3 regions of the Hymenobacter aerilatus genome follow, and region 2 is predicted to be linked to each of the others. Evidence: riboswitches for the same ligand, from Rfam matches in the RefSeq annotation. Region 2 holds a riboswitch; each other region holds the start of a gene.
What was found. Region 2 has a riboswitch for cobalamin ahead of MUN82_RS20625 (TonB-dependent receptor plug domain-containing protein). Riboswitches for the same ligand answer to the same signal wherever they lie in the genome.

Region 1: another riboswitch for cobalamin. It lies ahead of MUN82_RS07070 (acyl-CoA thioesterase); the one in region 2 lies ahead of MUN82_RS20625 (TonB-dependent receptor plug domain-containing protein).
Region 3: another riboswitch for cobalamin. It lies ahead of metE (5-methyltetrahydropteroyltriglutamate--homocysteine S-methyltransferase); the one in region 2 lies ahead of MUN82_RS20625 (TonB-dependent receptor plug domain-containing protein).

Annotation. Positions count from the first base shown of each region.
Region 1 covers NZ_CP095053.1:1,677,776-1,683,326, forward strand. The annotation lists gene MUN82_RS07055 (SDR family oxidoreductase) at 11-805, shown strand; gene MUN82_RS07060 (CoA-binding protein) at 900-1,259, opposite strand; gene MUN82_RS07065 (NAD(P)/FAD-dependent oxidoreductase) at 1,349-2,932, opposite strand; gene MUN82_RS07070 (acyl-CoA thioesterase) at 3,147-3,554, opposite strand; cobalamin riboswitch at 3,734-3,934, opposite strand; gene MUN82_RS07075 (MFS transporter) at 4,041-5,321, shown strand; gene MUN82_RS07080 (hypothetical protein) at 5,330-5,551, opposite strand, start outside.
Region 2 covers NZ_CP095053.1:4,953,178-4,958,728, reverse strand. The annotation lists gene MUN82_RS20635 (class I SAM-dependent methyltransferase) at 1-135, shown strand, start outside; gene MUN82_RS20630 (DNA-3-methyladenine glycosylase) at 145-753, opposite strand; cobalamin riboswitch at 995-1,223, shown strand; gene MUN82_RS20625 (TonB-dependent receptor plug domain-containing protein) at 1,523-3,343, shown strand; gene MUN82_RS20620 (YncE family protein) at 3,372-4,484, shown strand; gene MUN82_RS20615 (hypothetical protein) at 4,582-4,863, opposite strand; gene MUN82_RS20610 (hypothetical protein) at 4,987-5,346, shown strand; gene MUN82_RS20605 (AraC family transcriptional regulator) at 5,343-5,551, shown strand, end outside.
Region 3 covers NZ_CP095053.1:420,110-425,660, reverse strand. The annotation lists gene MUN82_RS01735 (carboxypeptidase-like regulatory domain-containing protein) at 1-1,072, opposite strand, end outside; gene metE (5-methyltetrahydropteroyltriglutamate--homocysteine S-methyltransferase) at 1,354-3,660, opposite strand; cobalamin riboswitch at 3,860-4,054, opposite strand; gene MUN82_RS01725 (3-ketoacyl-ACP reductase) at 4,201-4,917, shown strand; gene MUN82_RS01720 (T9SS type A sorting domain-containing protein) at 5,191-5,551, shown strand, end outside.

The DNA of each region.
Region 1 (5,551 bases), 1.9 Mb from region 2:
TTTCACTGATATGAGTACAATGCAAGGGAAAGTAATGCTGATTACAGGTGCAGCCATGGGCCTGGGCTTGGCCGCCGCCAAGGAGCTAGCGAGCCAAAGTGCTAACTTGGTGCTAGTTGACTACAACGAGCAAAGCCTGCAAGAGGCGCAACATGCAATTACTGGGCAGTTTCCAGCGGTAGAGGTGCTGACCGTCGTGGCCGACGTGTCGGACGAGGCGGCCGTCAAAAACTACGTAGCCGAAGCCGTTGCTAAGTTTGGCCGTATCGATGGTTTCTACAACAATGCCGGCATTGAAGGCAAACAGGCCAGCATCGCCGAGTACGATATAGTCGTGTTCAAAAAAGTAATCGACATCAACCTGATGGGCGTGTACTACGGATTGCGCTACGTACTGCCCGTAATGCAGCAGCAGGGTAGTGGCCGCATTGTGAACGTGGCTTCCGTAGGCGGTATCCGGGGTGTGCTAAACCAGATGCCCTACGTAGCCAGCAAGCACGCCGTGTCGGGCATGACCAAAAACGCGGCCCTAGAATACGGCCGCTACGGCATCACCACCAATGCCATTGCGCCCGGTGCTATTCTGACACCTATGGTAGCCGAGGCGTTCAAACAAGTGAATCCTGCCGACCCCAAGCAAGCTGAACAACAATACGCTAGCCATAATCCTACCCGGCGTCTGGGCCTGCCAGAAGAGGTAGCGAAATTGGTAGCTTTTCTGCTAAGTGACGATGCCTCCTACGTAAGTGGGCAAACTATTGCCGTTGATGGCGGGGAGTCGAATATGTACGGCAACGCCGAGTAAGACTTGATAGAAAAACAGCCCGACCGCAAAAGTCTCCACATATAATCGTGGGGACTTTTGCGGTCGGGCTGTTTTATACAGCGAAGCAGTTGTTTTAGTAGTTGCCTACCGATAGCATCACTAGCGTACAAGCCTCTTCGGTACGGATGCCCTTGGCCTGGGCCATGCGCTCCAGCTCCTCGTTCTCGGTGCCGGGATTGAAGATGATGCGTTTGGGCTTGAGGTCCAGGATGTACTCATACCAGCTGGGCTGGTTCTGAGGGCCAACGTACAACGTCACGGTATCCACATCTTCCTCGGTGGGGCGGTCGGTGTGGATGTCGAGGCCAGCCACTTGGCCCTTGCGGATGCCGACGGGCACCACCTCATGGCCGTAGTTTTTGAGCATGTTCACAGCCCGGAATGAGTAGCGGGCGGGGTTATCACTGGCCCCAATAACAACAGTCTTTTTCATAAGCTATTGGCTATCAACTGTTGGCTGATAGCTTTAATGTGTAAATGGACAGAAACTTCTGTGTACGAAAGAAAAGAGGCTAATAGCCATCAGCTAACAGCTGCCTTAACCGCTTCCGCGCACCGCTCGCCATCCATAGCCGCCGACACGATACCGCCGGCGTAGCCCGCCCCCTCACCGCACGGAAATAAGCCGCGCACCACCGGGTGCTGCAAAGTGTCCCGGTCACGGGGGATGCGCACCGGCGACGACGTGCGACTCTCTACCCCCACAATCTGTGCGGCGTTGGTGGCATAGCCCGGAATCTTGCGCCCGAAGTTTTCGAAGCCTTGCCGCAGCCGGTTTGCCAGGTTTTTGCCCAGCACCTTGTCCATCGGCACCGACACCAGGCCGGGCTGGTAGGACGTTTCCAGCAAGTCAGCCGAAACCTTGCCTTTCAGGAAGTCGCCTAGCCGCTGAGCCGGGGCTACCTGCGTGTTGCCAGCTAGCTGGCAAGCGCGCTGTTCAATCTGCTGTTGTAGGTGCAGACCGGCCAAGGCGCCGTGCTGGCGCACGTCCATATCTTCCAACTCCACGGCCGTTACAATGCCAGAATTGGCAAACTCCGAGTCGCGGCGGCTGGGCGACATGCCATTGACCACCACCTCGCCGGGCGCGGTGGCTGCCGGCACAATAAAGCCGCCAGGGCACATGCAAAACGAAAACACGCCCCGCTGCCCGCCCTGGCCCTGGGTTTGGTGCACCAGCGCATAGGAAGCGGCCGGCAGCAGGCCGCGGTCGGGGAGGCGGTACTGGGCCCGGTCGATGAGCTGCTGCTGGTGCTCCACGCGCACACCCAGCGCAAAGGGCTTAGCCTCGATGAGCACGCCGCGGCGGTGCAGCAGCTCGTAGATGTCGCGGGCGGAGTGGCCGGTGGCTAAGATGACGGCATCGGCCAGCAGTTCCTCGCCCTGGGCCGTGACCACGCCACGGAGGTGGTTCTCAGTTAGCACCAAATCGTCTACCCGTGTGTCAAACCGTACCTCACCACCGGCTGCGCGCACCGAGTCTCGCAGGGCGGCCACCACGGCCGGCAGCTTGTTGGTGCCGATGTGTGGGTGAGCATCTATCAGAATATCGGGGGTAGCGCCGTGCTGCACCAGTAGGCGCAGGATGCGTTGTACGTCGCCGCGCTTGGTAGAGCGGGTGTAGAGCTTACCATCGGAGTAGGTGCCCGCGCCGCCCTCGCCGAAGCAATAGTTGCTGTCGGGGTTGACGAGCTGCTGTTTGTTGAGGGCCGCTAAGTCGCGGCGGCGGGTGCGCACGTCCTTGCCCCGCTCCACCACAATAGGCTTGATACCGAGTTCAATGGCCCGCAACGCCGCAAACAGCCCGGCCGGACCCGCTCCCACAATCAAGACCGTACGGCGGGCACGGCTCACGTTGGGAAACTGAAACCACGGGCCAAACAGCTCGGCCGGGGGCGCCGTGCGGTAGATGTCGGCGCGCAGGCGCACCAATGGCTGCCGGCCGCGGGCATCAATGCTGCGTTTGCGCAGGTGCACAAAATCGGCCTGGCCGGGGCGTAGGCCGGCGGCTGCCAAGAGGGCTTCGTAGCGCGTAAATTCGTCGTAGGCATGCTCAGGCGAGAGCAGCAACTCGACTTCCTGGGGGGAAGCAGTGGTAAACAACATGGGTGAAAGGTAGTTACCCTTTAAACCGGAGTAGGAAAAGGACCACAAAGATACAGAGGAGCAGCTTTTTCTGGCAGAAAATAACCATTAGAATGTCATTCCGAGCTTGTTGAGGAATCTCGTGTGCCACGGTAATTTCAATCGTCAGGAATTAGCGGGAGCACGCGAGATTCCTCGACAAGCTCGGAATGACGTTCTATCAGTAAAAGTCCTGTTATCCTACTGCCTCCACCGGCTGATCCAGGATGCGGATGGGGCGCTTATTTTCGTCGATGGCTACGAACGTGAAGACGCCTGAAACGGCTTTTTCGCGCTCCTCGGAGTACATCTGCTCCACAAACAGGTCCACGCGCACTTTCAGGCTGGTGTTGCCTACGTGCTCTACGCGGCCAATCAGCTCCACCAGCGTGCCGCCGGGAATGGGGTGAGTGAAATCGACCCGCTCAGAAGATACCGTCACCATTTTCAGGCGCGAAAAGCGGGTAGCCGTGATAAAGGCTACCTCGTCCATCATGTGCAGGGTAGTACCGCCAAAGAGCGTGTCGTAGTGGTTGGTGGTGTTGGGGAATACGGCTTTGAAAATGCGCGTCTCGGCACGGGTAATTTTCTCTTCGAGGGTCATCACAAGTCAGTGAAAGGGTGAAACGCTCTTCGACGGCTTTTCGAAGGAAGCCAACCCACAACCGAGCCGATGCAGGGTAGGAAAAAGCGTACGACTCCTGGCCGGTGGCGCGGGGCGCTCCGGACGGCTCGTGTGCTTCCTCCATACCCGACAATGGCCCCAGGCGCGGGGGCTACCTACTTGTCAGTCGGCGGTAGGCAGGTTTCCTGACTTCGTGCCGTGTCGCCCGACCCTTCTCACCCGGCCGTGTAGGCAGGCAATGGGTAGCAAGCGGGGACACCGTGGTGGCACTCACAGTAGCGCGTCTGTTCGGGAGTTGCACCCGATTCCCTTTTTCGGGCCGCACCCGCGGGGCGGCCACCTTCCGTCGTCTGTTGGAAAACAGGCAAAGAACAACTGCCGGCAAAGGTAGATGCTGGCGCGGGAATACCGAAAGCCGCTTTACGCCGCGTACCTTGCGGCATGACAACAGCTCCTACCCGCACGATGGCCTCGCGGGTGAAATCCATCTTCAGCGGCTCCATTGGCAATCTGGTAGAATGGTACGACTGGTACATCTACTCGGCGTTTGCGCTGTACTTCGCGCCGGCTTTCTTCCCCAAAGGCAACCAAACGGCGCAGCTGCTCAACTCGGCGGCCATTTTTGCGGTAGGCTTTCTGATGCGGCCGCTAGGCGGGTGGCTGCTGGGCCTCTACGCCGACCGCCAGGGCCGGAAAGCGGCTCTGCTGCTGTCGGTGGTGCTGATGTGCACCGGCTCCCTGCTCATTGCCCTCACGCCCGGTTATGCTACCATTGGCGTGTTCGCGCCCGTACTGCTGGTGGTAGCGCGGCTGCTACAGGGGCTGAGCGTGGGCGGCGAGTACGGCACCTCGGCCACCTACCTCAGCGAAATAGCCGACCGAAAGAATCGGGGCTTCTTTTCCAGCTTTCAATACGTGACCCTGATAGCAGGGCAGCTGGTGGCGCTATTGGTACAACTGGCTTTACAAGCGCTGCTGACTTCGGAGCAGTTGCACGCCTGGGGTTGGCGCATCCCGTTTGTGATAGGTGCAGCAGCGGCCGTGGTGGCGCTATTTCTGCGGCGGCACATGGAAGAAACAGACGCGTTCGTAAAGAAAGATCAACCCGCTGGATCGGCGCCGGAGAAAGAAGAAAGCAAGCTGCGCGTGCTGCTGCGCTACCCTCGCGAGGTGCTCACGGTGGTAGGCCTCACGCTGGGCGGCACCATTGTATTCTACACCTTCACCACCTATACCCAGAAGTTTCTGGTAAATACCGCAGGCTTCACAAAAGACCAGGCCACGCTGGTGTCGTTTGGGGCGCTGGCGGTGGCCATGGTGCTACAACCCGTAGTGGGGGCACTGTCGGATAGGGTAGGGCGGCGACCGGTGCTGCTGGCGTTTGGGGTAGGCGCCACCCTGGGTACTGTGCCCCTCATGACAGCCTTGGGCCGCGCTAGCAGCAGTTGGGAAGCGTTTGTGCTGCTGGTCATCGCCATGCTCAATATGAGCGGCTACACGGCCATCAACGCCGTCGTGAAAGCCGAGCTGTTCCCAACCGAAATTCGGGCTTTGGGGGTAGGGCTGCCTTACGCCCTCACTGTGGCTCTGTTCGGGGGAACGGCCGAGTATGTGGCGCTGCTGGCCAAGGAATACAACGTGGAGGCGTGGTTCTATTGGTACGTGACGGCCTGCGCCATCATTTCCCTCATCACCTACCTGCGCATGGCCGATACCCGGCACACCTCGCGCATCAACCAGGAGTAGCACACACACTAACCGACCGGCGCTGGCGGCGTGTCGTGGCGGGCGTTCCACTCTGCTAGTAGGGGCAGTAGGTGGGGCGAGTCGTCGCTGATCCAGTGCATCGCCGAATCTGTATCGGAAAAATATTGCGCATCGAAGCGGATGGCCGGCTGTGCTAGGTCGTGCAGCGCGTTTATGGCCAACTGGTTGTGGGTTTGCCCACTATCCAACACCAGCACCAGGCGCTCTAG
Region 2 (5,551 bases):
CGCACCGGTATCCGGGAGGGTGGGCACCTCTACCTGTTCGCCACTACCGATTTGCGTGGCCGCCTGATGGTGCTGGTGTGTGAAAAAGTGAAGCGCTGGAGTGGGGAGCTAGTAGCAGCAGTCCAATCGGCATAGCCTACTCTACTACTTTGCCGGGCTGGTCCACTGGCTATCCTTGATACGGAAGCGCCAGGGTAGGCTGGCTGCTTCCGCGCCGGCGTAGGCCAGCCCTACCCTAGCGCTGGCGCGCACCTGTGCGTCGGGGACATCTTCACCATGGTCTTCCAGCCAAAGCACATTCCCCTGCAAATCGGTGCCAGTGAGAGCGGGCGTAACGCCCAGCGCTTGTGTGAGCAAGCCGGGGCCGGCCGTTAGGTTGCGAGCTATGGACTCTAAACCGCGTCGTCGTAGCATCGTATCGATGCCTGCGGTGGGCTCGATGGCACGAATCAGGACGGTATTGGGCACATCGGCGGCGTTGGTAACGATGTTGAACAGGGTGTGCCGCTGGTACACGGTGTAGAGGTAGGCGCGGCCTCCCAGTTCATACAGCGCCTGTCCGTGTTGGCCGCGCCGCTTCAGGTGCATCGTCAGGGAGTTGTCCCCTTCATGGGAATATGCTTCGGTTTCGACAATGCGGCCACCCGTCAATTCATCATCTATGCGGGAAAAGACATATTTCCCTAGCAGCTCGCGGGCAATTTGGGTGGGATCGGGGCGCTGGAAAAAGGCGGCGGGAATTGTCTGAACCACGGATTCGCTCGGATTTTTCGGATTACACGGATTTTGTAGGCGAGGGTTTTCCACCCTGCTATAAACTCTGTCATCATGAGCACAGCGAAGGACCTTCTTATGCCTGAACGACAGTCGCCACAACGAATCGTGATATCGTGAAAAGATTCTTTGCAGGCTCGGGATGACAGATACCTTTTCACACACCCATCCACAAAATTCGTGTAATCCAGAAAATCCGAGCGAATCCGTGGTTCAGACAGTATCTTTGCAGCGTAGCGGTGGCCGGACCCCAAGTGCGGGGCGAGGCTGAAAAGGGAATCCGGTTCGAGGCCGGAGCTGTCCCCGCAACTGTACGCTTCAAGAAAGGGCTCGTCACGCAGCTGCCACTGTTTCGAGGAAAGCAGGTTTCGCACCGAAACCTGCCAGAGAAATGGGAAGGCGACGTGCCCGAAGCAAGCCAGGAGACCTGCCACTACATTTCCCATGTTCAGCGCCTTCGGTGGAAAGGCGGAGAACGAATGCAGCGGGCGGCTTCGGCCAACCGGTTTTTCCTGTTTTCGGCCTCGGCTACGCGGCGGGTTTCGGCTCGTAGCGGAGTTTTGAACTGACTTTTCCTACCCCGGAAATTTTGGTTCGGATACGTTTCTTACGCGCTACTTCTCCTAGACTTGCCCGTGCGCTACGCGTGCTAGCGGTAGTAGCAAGCCTATTGCCAGCCGCAGTGGCCCAAGCTCAACGTGCCCCTGCTGACACTAGCGTTGCTGCGCCGCATCTATTGCCTGCGGCTATGGTAGAAGCCGCTCGTCTGAGCCGCTATGCTGTAGGCAGCCGCCGCACTACCCTCGATTCGGTGGCCGTGAATCAACTGCCGGCCGGCACGCTGGCCGAGGCCCTGAGTCGACTCACGCCTATCTATCTGAAGAACTATGGACCGGGGCAGCTGTCGTCTATTACGCTGCGCGGCACTTCGGCCCGCCACACGGCCGTGCTCTGGAACGGTTTCAACATCAACCTGCCTACCCTGGGTGAGGCCGACTTTGCCCTACTGCCTGTGAATGGTGCTACCAGCATCACAGTGCAGCCTGGCCCGGCCAGTGCGGTGTACGGCAATGGTGCACTAGGCGGCACGGTGCTGCTATCGTCGCCGGTGCAGTGGGGCGCGGGGTGGCGCGGGCAGGCGCAGGCCGATGCCGGCAACTATGGCCTCCGGGCGGGCAGCGTAGAGAACAGTTTCAGCAATGAGAAACTAGCCTTGCGCACGGCTGCTTCCTACCGCGAGGCGCAAAACGATTTTCCCTATCAGGAGCGCACCATTGATGGGCTGGTAGAACGCCGGCAGACCAACGCTGCCTACCGGCAATGGAGCCTCACCCAGGATGCCACCCTGCGCCTAGGCCAGCATGGCGAGCTAATGGGCGCTGTGTGGCTCACAGATGCCGACCGCCGCATTCAGCCTGCCATCGGCGCTGCCAACGACAACGCCCAGGAGCGCGACCAAAGCCGCCGCCTGCTGGCTGGCTACCGCCACGTGACCAGTCGCCACGAAACGGGCGTGCGCGTGGCCTGGTTTGAGGACATTCTGAACTACCGCAGCAACACGGTAGCCCAAAGCAACTCGCGGGTGCGCACCAGCCAGGCGCAGGCCGACCACAGCATCCAACTTCGTTCTAACCTGAGTGTACGGGTAGGCGGAGAAGCCCAACACTTTGCGGCCCGCGTGGATGGCTACGGTCAGGACCTCACAGAAAACCGTTTCTCCGGCTATGCCCTGGTGCGCTACGACCCTGCGCCTACCTTGCGTCTCACGGCTAACATCAGGCAGGCGTTCATTCCGGGCCGGCGGCCGCCACTGGCCCCTATCCTGGGCGGCGAGTGGCAGGTATGGCAACAAGGCACGCACACGCTGGTGCTGAAGGGTAGCGCCGCTCGTAGCTACCGCGTGCCTACCCTCAACGAGCGGTACTGGCGCCCCGGCGGCAACCCCAACCTACTGCCCGAAACCAGCTTAGGCTACGAGGGTGGTGCACAACATACCTTCAAGCCTACGCCTACCCTCTCGTTACTCACGGAGCTGACGGCCTACCGCCAGCAAGTGCGCAACTGGGTGCAGTGGCTTCCTGGCGATACGGTGAGCTATTGGTCGCCGCGCAACCTGCGCCGGGTGCGGGCGCAGGGGTTAGAGTTGAGCACGGAACTGGGCTGGCAGCCGGGGCGCTACGCCCTCACGGCGCGGGCGGCCTACGCCTACACCCAGTCGCGGAAGGTAGGCGGCTACGCATTCGACCCCGACCCGGTGGGCGTGCAGCTGCCCTATGTCCCGTTGCACACGGTGGCTTTCACCACGCGCCAGAGTTGGCGTGGTTGGCAACTGCTCACGCAGAGCACCTTCACCAGCTTCCGTTACACCGACGCCTCAGCTACCACCTTCCTACCCTCCTATTTCCTGCTGAGTGGGTCGTTGGGCTACACCTTCACCACCCGCAACACTTGGAGCCTAACCGCGCTGGTGCAGGGCTTTAACCTTACCAATCTCACCTATAACAGCTACGAAGCGCGCGCTATGCCCCCGCGCAACGGCGTGCTGAGCCTGCGCGTGAGTTGGCGCTAATCCTGCTTTTCACACTTTTCTTTCTTACATGACACAACGTTTTCTTTCCTTCAGTGCACGCACAGCCCTTATTCTGGCTAGCGGCCTAACCCTTTGGAGCTGCGATCCAGACAACGACAACGACGCCTCGCCGGCTGGCAGCGACGTATTTATTGTGCAGGAAGGCAATTTTAATCGGTCTAATGCCGAGGTGGTCGGCTTCAACAGCGACGCGGGTGCTATTACTAACTCTGCTTTGTTTCGCTCGGTGAACAACCGCATCCTGGGTGATGTAGCCCAATCGATGACAGTAGTAGGCAACACGGGGTATATCGTGGTGAATAACAGTAATAAGATCGAGGTAGTGAACCTGCCTAATTTTAATAGCAAAGCCGAAATTTCGAAGTTTAGGAATGCTGCTGGCAATGAAGACATACTTACCCTACCCCGCTATTTTGCCGCGAACAACAATAAAGGCTATGTATCGCAAACGGTGAAATACGGTAGCACAGGTCGGGTGTCAGTCATTGATCTGGCGACGAATACTGTCACCAAAACCGTTTCAGTAGGTGTACAGCCCGAGCAAGTAGTGGCTGTGGGTAATAAGCTTTTCGTATCAAACAACGGCGGCAATACCATTAGCGTCATCAATACCCGAGTGGATTCAGTGGAAGCCACCATCACTGTAGCTGATAGCCCAGCCAGCATGGTAGTAGATAAGAACAACGCCCTTTGGGTGCTATGCTCTGGTAAAAGCACTTACGGCCCAGCGCCGGACTACACGCCCATCGTGACTGTACCCAGCAGCATCGTGCGCATCGATCCGAACACTAACGCCGTGACGGCTACCTTGCGCTTCGCAGCGGGCCAGCAGGCGGGCGGCCTTCGCACCAACGGCGCCAAAGACCAGCTATTTTTCCGCCGCCAGTCGGGCGTTTACCGCATGAACATCACTGATACAGCCCTGCCCACTACGCCCCTGTTTCAGCGCCGGGGTGGTTTCTATAGCCTCGATGTAGACCCACGTACGGGCCTCATCTATGGCTCACCGGAAAACTTTACAGGCACGGCCCGCTTCTTCCGCTATCAGACTACTGGCCAGGTTATCGACTCCTTTACTATCGGGACCAGCGCTAACAGCTTTGTGTTCTACAACCGCTAACCTTTCCTTCCGAGCTACCCCGAAAACAAACTACCACAACGGCCCCGCACAGTGCACTGTACGGGGCCGTTGTGGTAAAATCAATTCTGCCAGTTCCTTAGTCAGCTTTGCCGTCGTGGTTGTGGTCGGTGGCGTGCAGGTTTTTATCGTACTGCTGCTCGATGGTTTTCTGGCCGGCGGTATCGGGTATGGCGTTGGTAGAAGATGCAGTGTCCAAGTCACGACCTGGGGTAGCCTCAGACATGCCAAAGTCTTTGGTGGTGCCGGTTTCTACATTGGTATCGGCGTTGTCGGTGCCAGTGCTGCATGCACCTAGCAGGGTAGCCGAAGAAACAAATAACGAGGCGGCCAGTAGGCGCAGGGTCGAAAGAGTTTTCATGAGGTAGGGAAAGCGAAAAATCAGCGAGGAGAAATTAATGGTACGGCGGAAGGCCCCTGCGGTTTTCATCTGCCGCCAGAACACGCAGGTAATGATATATTTGTAGTCCGTTGCGCTGCACTTATGGCCCGTACTTCCTCTTCTACCTTTGATTTTCCACGTTTGCGACGTCAAGCGGGCATTTTAGCTGGCGCGAGTCTGCTATTGGCCCTGCTGCTGATCAGCTACACATTCGGCGTGAAAAATCATTTTTTCGCCAGACTATTTTCCGCCTTTTTCGTATTTTTCTGGCTGTTGGCAGTCACTTTTCTGGGCGTTGTACCGTTCGTGAACTGGGCTGCCCGCAGTTGGTTTGGCAAGGAGTGGGTTTCCGACTCGTTCACAAAAACGTCTTCGCGTCGTTCATCTGCCTCAACCTCACCTTCGTCTGCGCGTACACCTACCCGAACTGCCTCTCGATCCAGCCAAAAACGACACCCGTGAAAACCACACTCTTACACATCAAAAACATGGTGTGCCCCCGGTGCATCGACGCCGTGCGCACCGTGTTGGAACAGGCCGGCTACCGGCCCACTGAAGTAACGCTGGGCCAGGCTCAGCTAGACCGCACTACCCCCGCTGACCCTACCGCCGTGGCGCCCATCCTGCAAGAAGCCGGATTTGACGTGTTGACCGGCCGCGCCGAACA
Region 3 (5,551 bases), 610 kb from region 2:
TGCCGCGCTCGTAGGCAATACCGGTGGGCTTGCGGTTGGTGTCGTAGAAGAAAGTGAACGACGACACGTCGAGCTTGGTGGTAGGCGTACCGGGGCGCAGTACGTCCGCCGTTAGGTTGACCTTCATGTAGTCAAGCGGCGACACGGGGTCGGGCGTGTTCTGAAAGCTGAGGTCAAACGTCAACTTCGTGTTTTTCAGCTTGTAGGTAGGGTTTTGCGAAGCCGATGTATAGTTGGGCGAGGTGATGGTGAAGCGCACCACTTTGTAGGTATCCGTATCAACCCAGATGGTGCCGTTGGCCTGGTAACCTTCCACCTCGGGGCGGGTTTCGAAAGTGATTTCAGCTACATTGGCATCGCCTTTTTCCAAGATACCCTGTAGCTCCACGTAGTAGTTTTTCACCGCATTCGGGCTCAGCAGAGCCAGCGACACGGTGCTATCGGCATTGGGGTTGTAAAGGCCATAGCCTTTGGTGTTAAAGGAAAAGTTGGTGAAGTTGAGCAGCGCCTGCTTGGCGGCAAAGCGCCCTTGTGCTGTGGTGGTTCCCTCAATCCGAGCGTTGTTAGACTTCACGTTCCAGATCATTTCCTGCAACTCAGTAGGCTCCGCGCCGATGCGCGTCACCTGCCGGTAGTAGGCCTTGCCGTAAAATTTCTTGTCGTAATTCTCAGCCATGTGGCGATAGGCGCGGTCTACCAATTGAAAGGCATAGCTGCCTACCTTCACTTCGGGCAGCGTCACGGTGGCTGAGCCCAAGAGCACCTCAAAGGGCTTTTGCGTGCTGGTGACCACCAGCGTATCGCGCAAGTGACCAATTTCGGAGAAAATGACGCGCTGCGGCAGCGACGGCAGGTTCAGGAAAAACTGGCCGTCGGCGTTGCTGGCCGTACCCAATGACGTGCCCGGAATACCGATACTCACGAAGGGAATCGGCTCCTTAGTTTCTTTATCGAGGACAGAGCCGCGCAATTGGTATTGCGCCTGCGCGGCGCTGCTGCCTAGCAGCAAGAAAAAACCCATGAGCGCGAGCAGACGGGCAGCGGTAACAGCAAAGATGTTTGAACGAGCCAAAGCAAAGGAAGATTAGATGAACGAGCGTCTGGCTACAACGCCAATAAAGCATGCAGCCGTACGCCGCCCCGCAAAATACGGGCCGCACCCTCAATAAGAAGGTGAAAGGGTGAGTTTCGATGTTCTCTCATCCTGAGCTTGCAAAGGACCTTCTCACACGTGAACGACAAGCGTACCAACGACTCGTTCTGCGGGCATAAGGTCCTTCGCGCTGCTCAGGATGACAGAACATCAAAACTCACCCTTTCACCTTCTCAATCTCTCACAAACATCCCCTTTCACTACTTCCCTACCCTGGCGCGCACATGGTAGGCGGCTTGCACCATGTTGCGCAGGGCGGCTTCGGTTTCGGGCCATTTGCGAGTTTTCAGGCCGCAGTCGGGGTTTACCCATAGATTTTCGGCTGGTAGAAGCGTTTGCGCTTTTTCCAGCAACGCTACCATCTCAGTGGTGCTGGGCACGCGGGGCGAATGGATGTCGTACACGCCCGGCCCAATCTGATTGGGATATTGAAAATCGGCGAAGGCGGCCAGCAACTCCATCTGCGAGCGGGAGGTTTCCATGGTAATCACGTCGGCGTCCAGCTCGGCAATGGCAGGAAGTATTTCGTTGAACTCCGAATAGCACATGTGCGTGTGAATCTGGGTTTCGTCGCGCACGCCGGCAGCGGCTACCCGAAACGCCTGTACGGCCCAGGCCAGGTAGGTAGGCCAGTCGGAGCGGCGTAGGGGCAGCCCTTCCCGAATGGCAGGCTCGTCAATTTGAATCAGCTGAATACCAGCTTTTTCCAGTGCAAGCACTTCTTCGCGAATGGCCAGCGCAATCTGCAAGGCGGTAGTGGCCCTTGGCTGGTCGTCGCGCACAAACGACCATTGCAAAATGGTTACCGGTCCCGTCAGCATACCTTTTACATATTGCTGGGTCTGGGCCTGCGCGAAGGTGCTCCAGGCCACAGTCATGTCCTGCGGGCGGTGAATGTCGCCGTACAGAACAGGCGGTTTCACGCAGCGCGAGCCGTAGCTCTGCACCCAGCCGTTTTTGGTGAAAGCAAAGCCGTCGAGCAGCTCGCCAAAGTACTCCACCATATCGTTGCGCTCAAACTCACCGTGCACCAGCACATCCAGCCCTACCTCTTCCTGCCAGCGAATCACGTCGATGGTAGCGTTCTGCAAGGCTTCATCGTACTGCTCGCTGCTCAGTTCTCCTTTCTTGAAGCGGGCACGCAACTGCCGGATGTCCTCGGTCTGCGGGAAGGAGCCGATGGTAGTCGTGGGGAACAACGGCAGTTGCAGGTGCTCCTGCTGCCGGGCCTGCCGCACCGCAAACGGGCTCCGGCGGCGCGCATCTGCCTCCGTAACGGCGGCGGTACGCTCCTTGATATGGGTACGGTGGATACGCTCCGACTTGCGGCGGCTATCCAGCGCCTGTTGGTTTTGGCGTAGCAGGTCCTGAGCACTATGGTCTGCAATCTGACGCAATTCTTCTACTTCGCGCAGCTTCTGCTTCGCAAAGGCCAGCCAGTTCTTAATTTCCGGCGTCAGCGTCGCGTCGTTGGTTTCCAGGTCCAGGTCGCAGGGGCTGTGGAGCAACGAGCAGCTGGGCGCCAGCAGCACCCGCTCGGTGCCCAGCGCTGCTACTGCTTTTTCAAGCAGCGCCAACGACGCCTGGTAGTCGTTCTTCCAAATATTGCGGCCATCTACCACGCCCAGCGACAGGCTTAGCCACTGCGGCACCAGCGGCAGCACAGCATCCAACTGCTCTGGCGCCCGCACCAGGTCTAGGTGCAGGGCGCTGATGGGTAGGCTCACGGCCAGCTCGGCATTGTCGCGCAGGCCTTCGAAGTAAGTGGCTACAAGTAATTTGAGCCCGGGGCAGCTGCGCGCCAGTTTGGCGTAGGCAAACAGGTAGGCGTCTTTTTCAGCAGATGTTAGATCAAGAGCTAGGTAGGGCTCGTCGAGCTGCACCCAGGTGGCACCGTACTGATGCAGCTTGGTTAGCACCTCCACGTACACGGGCAGCAACCGCTTCAGCAACTCAATCCGGTGGAAGCCCTCTTCCTTTTCCTTCCCCAACAGCAGGTAGGAAACCGGCCCCAGCAGCACCGGCTTGGGCGTGGTGCTGAGCGTGTTGCGTGCGTGAATGAACTGATCGAAAATGTGCTCCGAAAACAGCCGAAACTCCTGGTCGGCCGTGAACTCGGGCACGAGGTAGTGGTAGTTGGTGTCGAACCACTTCGTCATCTCCATCGCCGTGATGTCGAGGCCATTGCGCTGGTAGCCACGGGCCATGGCAAAGTATAGATCCACCGCGGTGTTCTGCGGATTTTCACTGAGCACGGGCGTGTAGCGCCTGGGAATGGCCCCTACCATCAAGCTGGTATCCAGCACCTGATCGTAGTAGCTGAAGTCGTTGCAGGGAATCAGATCGAGGCCGGCTTCCTGCTGCAACTGCCAGTTGTGTTGGGCAATGTGGCGGGCGGCGGCCTGCAATTCGGACAGCGTCAGCTGGCCCGACCAGTATTTCTCACTGGCCTTTTTCAGTTCGCGTTGGCTACCAATGCGCGGGTAGCCGAGGTTGTGCGTAAGCATAGTGCTTAGGGTGAAGGGAACAATAAATGGATTTATTGTTCTCGCAACGAGTACGTTACGCGCCCAACACAGTGTATGGCCTACCCTGCACCCTACCGTCCGGCGTGCATACGCACGCGCCAGCCTCCACCTCGCGGAGACTCTTAAGAAGACAGCAGTATGCAATTGACCAGACTACTGCTTCAGAGCGCGGAAGCATACGTCAAGGCGTAGAAAGGCAAGTCTCCTGGCTTGTACCATTACGATCATCCTTCTCATTCTGCCTGGCAGAACAATGGACGTGCTACGGATCGTAACTTGTTTGGGTACTTACAGTTGCGCGACAGCCCGTGATTCACACACGGTTCCTTATTAATTCCGGTATTACCCGAAAACCCCTCTACGGCAATTGATATTGCAAAGAACTAAGGGCAATGATACGCGAAATTTCCGGCGCAACAACTCGCAGGCTAGTTGGTTGCTAGTAGTCCTACCCCTTACCCCTACCTCACAGGGAACCTGGGGTAGGGCTCACCAACCTCTTTAATCCCCTTTACTTATATGGAAAATCTGACCGGAAAAGTCGCCCTTGTAACGGGTGCCGGCAAAGGCATTGGCCGCGCCGTAGCCGTGGCTCTGGCACACGAAGGCGTGCACGTGGGCTTGCTGGCCCGCTCCGAAAACGACTTGCGCAACGTAGCCGCCGAACTGGAAAAGCTAGGCGTGAAAGCTGCCATTGCAACGGCTGATGTAGCTGACCGAGGCGCCGTGGAAGCTGCCGTAGCGCAGATACAGCAGCAACTCGGGGCCATTGATATTCTGCTCAACAACGCTGGCACAGCCGCGTTCGGCAAGTTTCTGGAGCAGGAACCCGACGCCTGGGAAAACATTATCCGGGTGAACCTCATGGGCGTGTACTATGCCACTCGCGCTGTACTACCCGGCATGATTGAGCGCCAGACCGGCGACATTATCAATATTTCTTCCACGGCCGGACAGCGCGGGGCGGCAGGCACCAGTGCCTACTCGGCCTCCAAGTTTGCCGTGCTGGGCCTCACCGAGTCGCTGATGCAGGAGGTGCGCAAGCACAACATTCGCGTGTCGGCCCTCACACCTAGCACCGTGGCTACCCCGCTGGCGCAGGAGCTAAAGCTTACGGATGGCAACCCCGAGAAAGTGATGCAGCCGGAAGATCTGGCCGAGTTCATCATTGCCCAACTCAAGCTGAACCGCCGGGTGTTTGTGAAGGAAGCCGGGCTGTGGAGCACCAATCCGTAAAGCAGAAGTGCCTAATCGAACGAAGCTCCTGCTTACGATCTGTTTAGGAGGAGCTTCGCTCGATTAGGTACTTTCTTATTTTTAGAGAACTATGGTTAAACAAAATCCTTCCTATCGATCCGTAACAGCTCGTTTTCAACTTAGTATACCGATGGAATGGCTTTAACTTATATGTTCATTCACTTTTCAAACATCAGGCTTTGTAGACCCAATCTTCATAAAGTAAGGCAATAAGTTTGTAAGGACTCTGGCACTGTTTTACCTGCCAGCGTTATGAAACATTTCTTACTGACTAGTTACCTTATCATAGGTTTCACTAGTATCAGCCAAGCGGCTACTTTCACTGTTACGAACACTGCCGATGCGGGCACCGGCTCATTACGGCAAGCTATTACCGATGTGAATGCCGCCGGTGCTGGGCCGCACACTATTGCCTTCAATATTCCCAGCAGCGCGCTTACGGGTTCTTTTGCAAGCCAGCGGGCCTTAATCACGCTTGCATCTGCTTTACCCAACATTACCGTAGCGAATGTCACGCTTGATGGTTTTACGCAGACCACAACCGTAGGCAATACGAACACAGGTACCTTTGGCACCACCGCGACTGTAGGAATAGATGGGCTGGCTGTGTCTC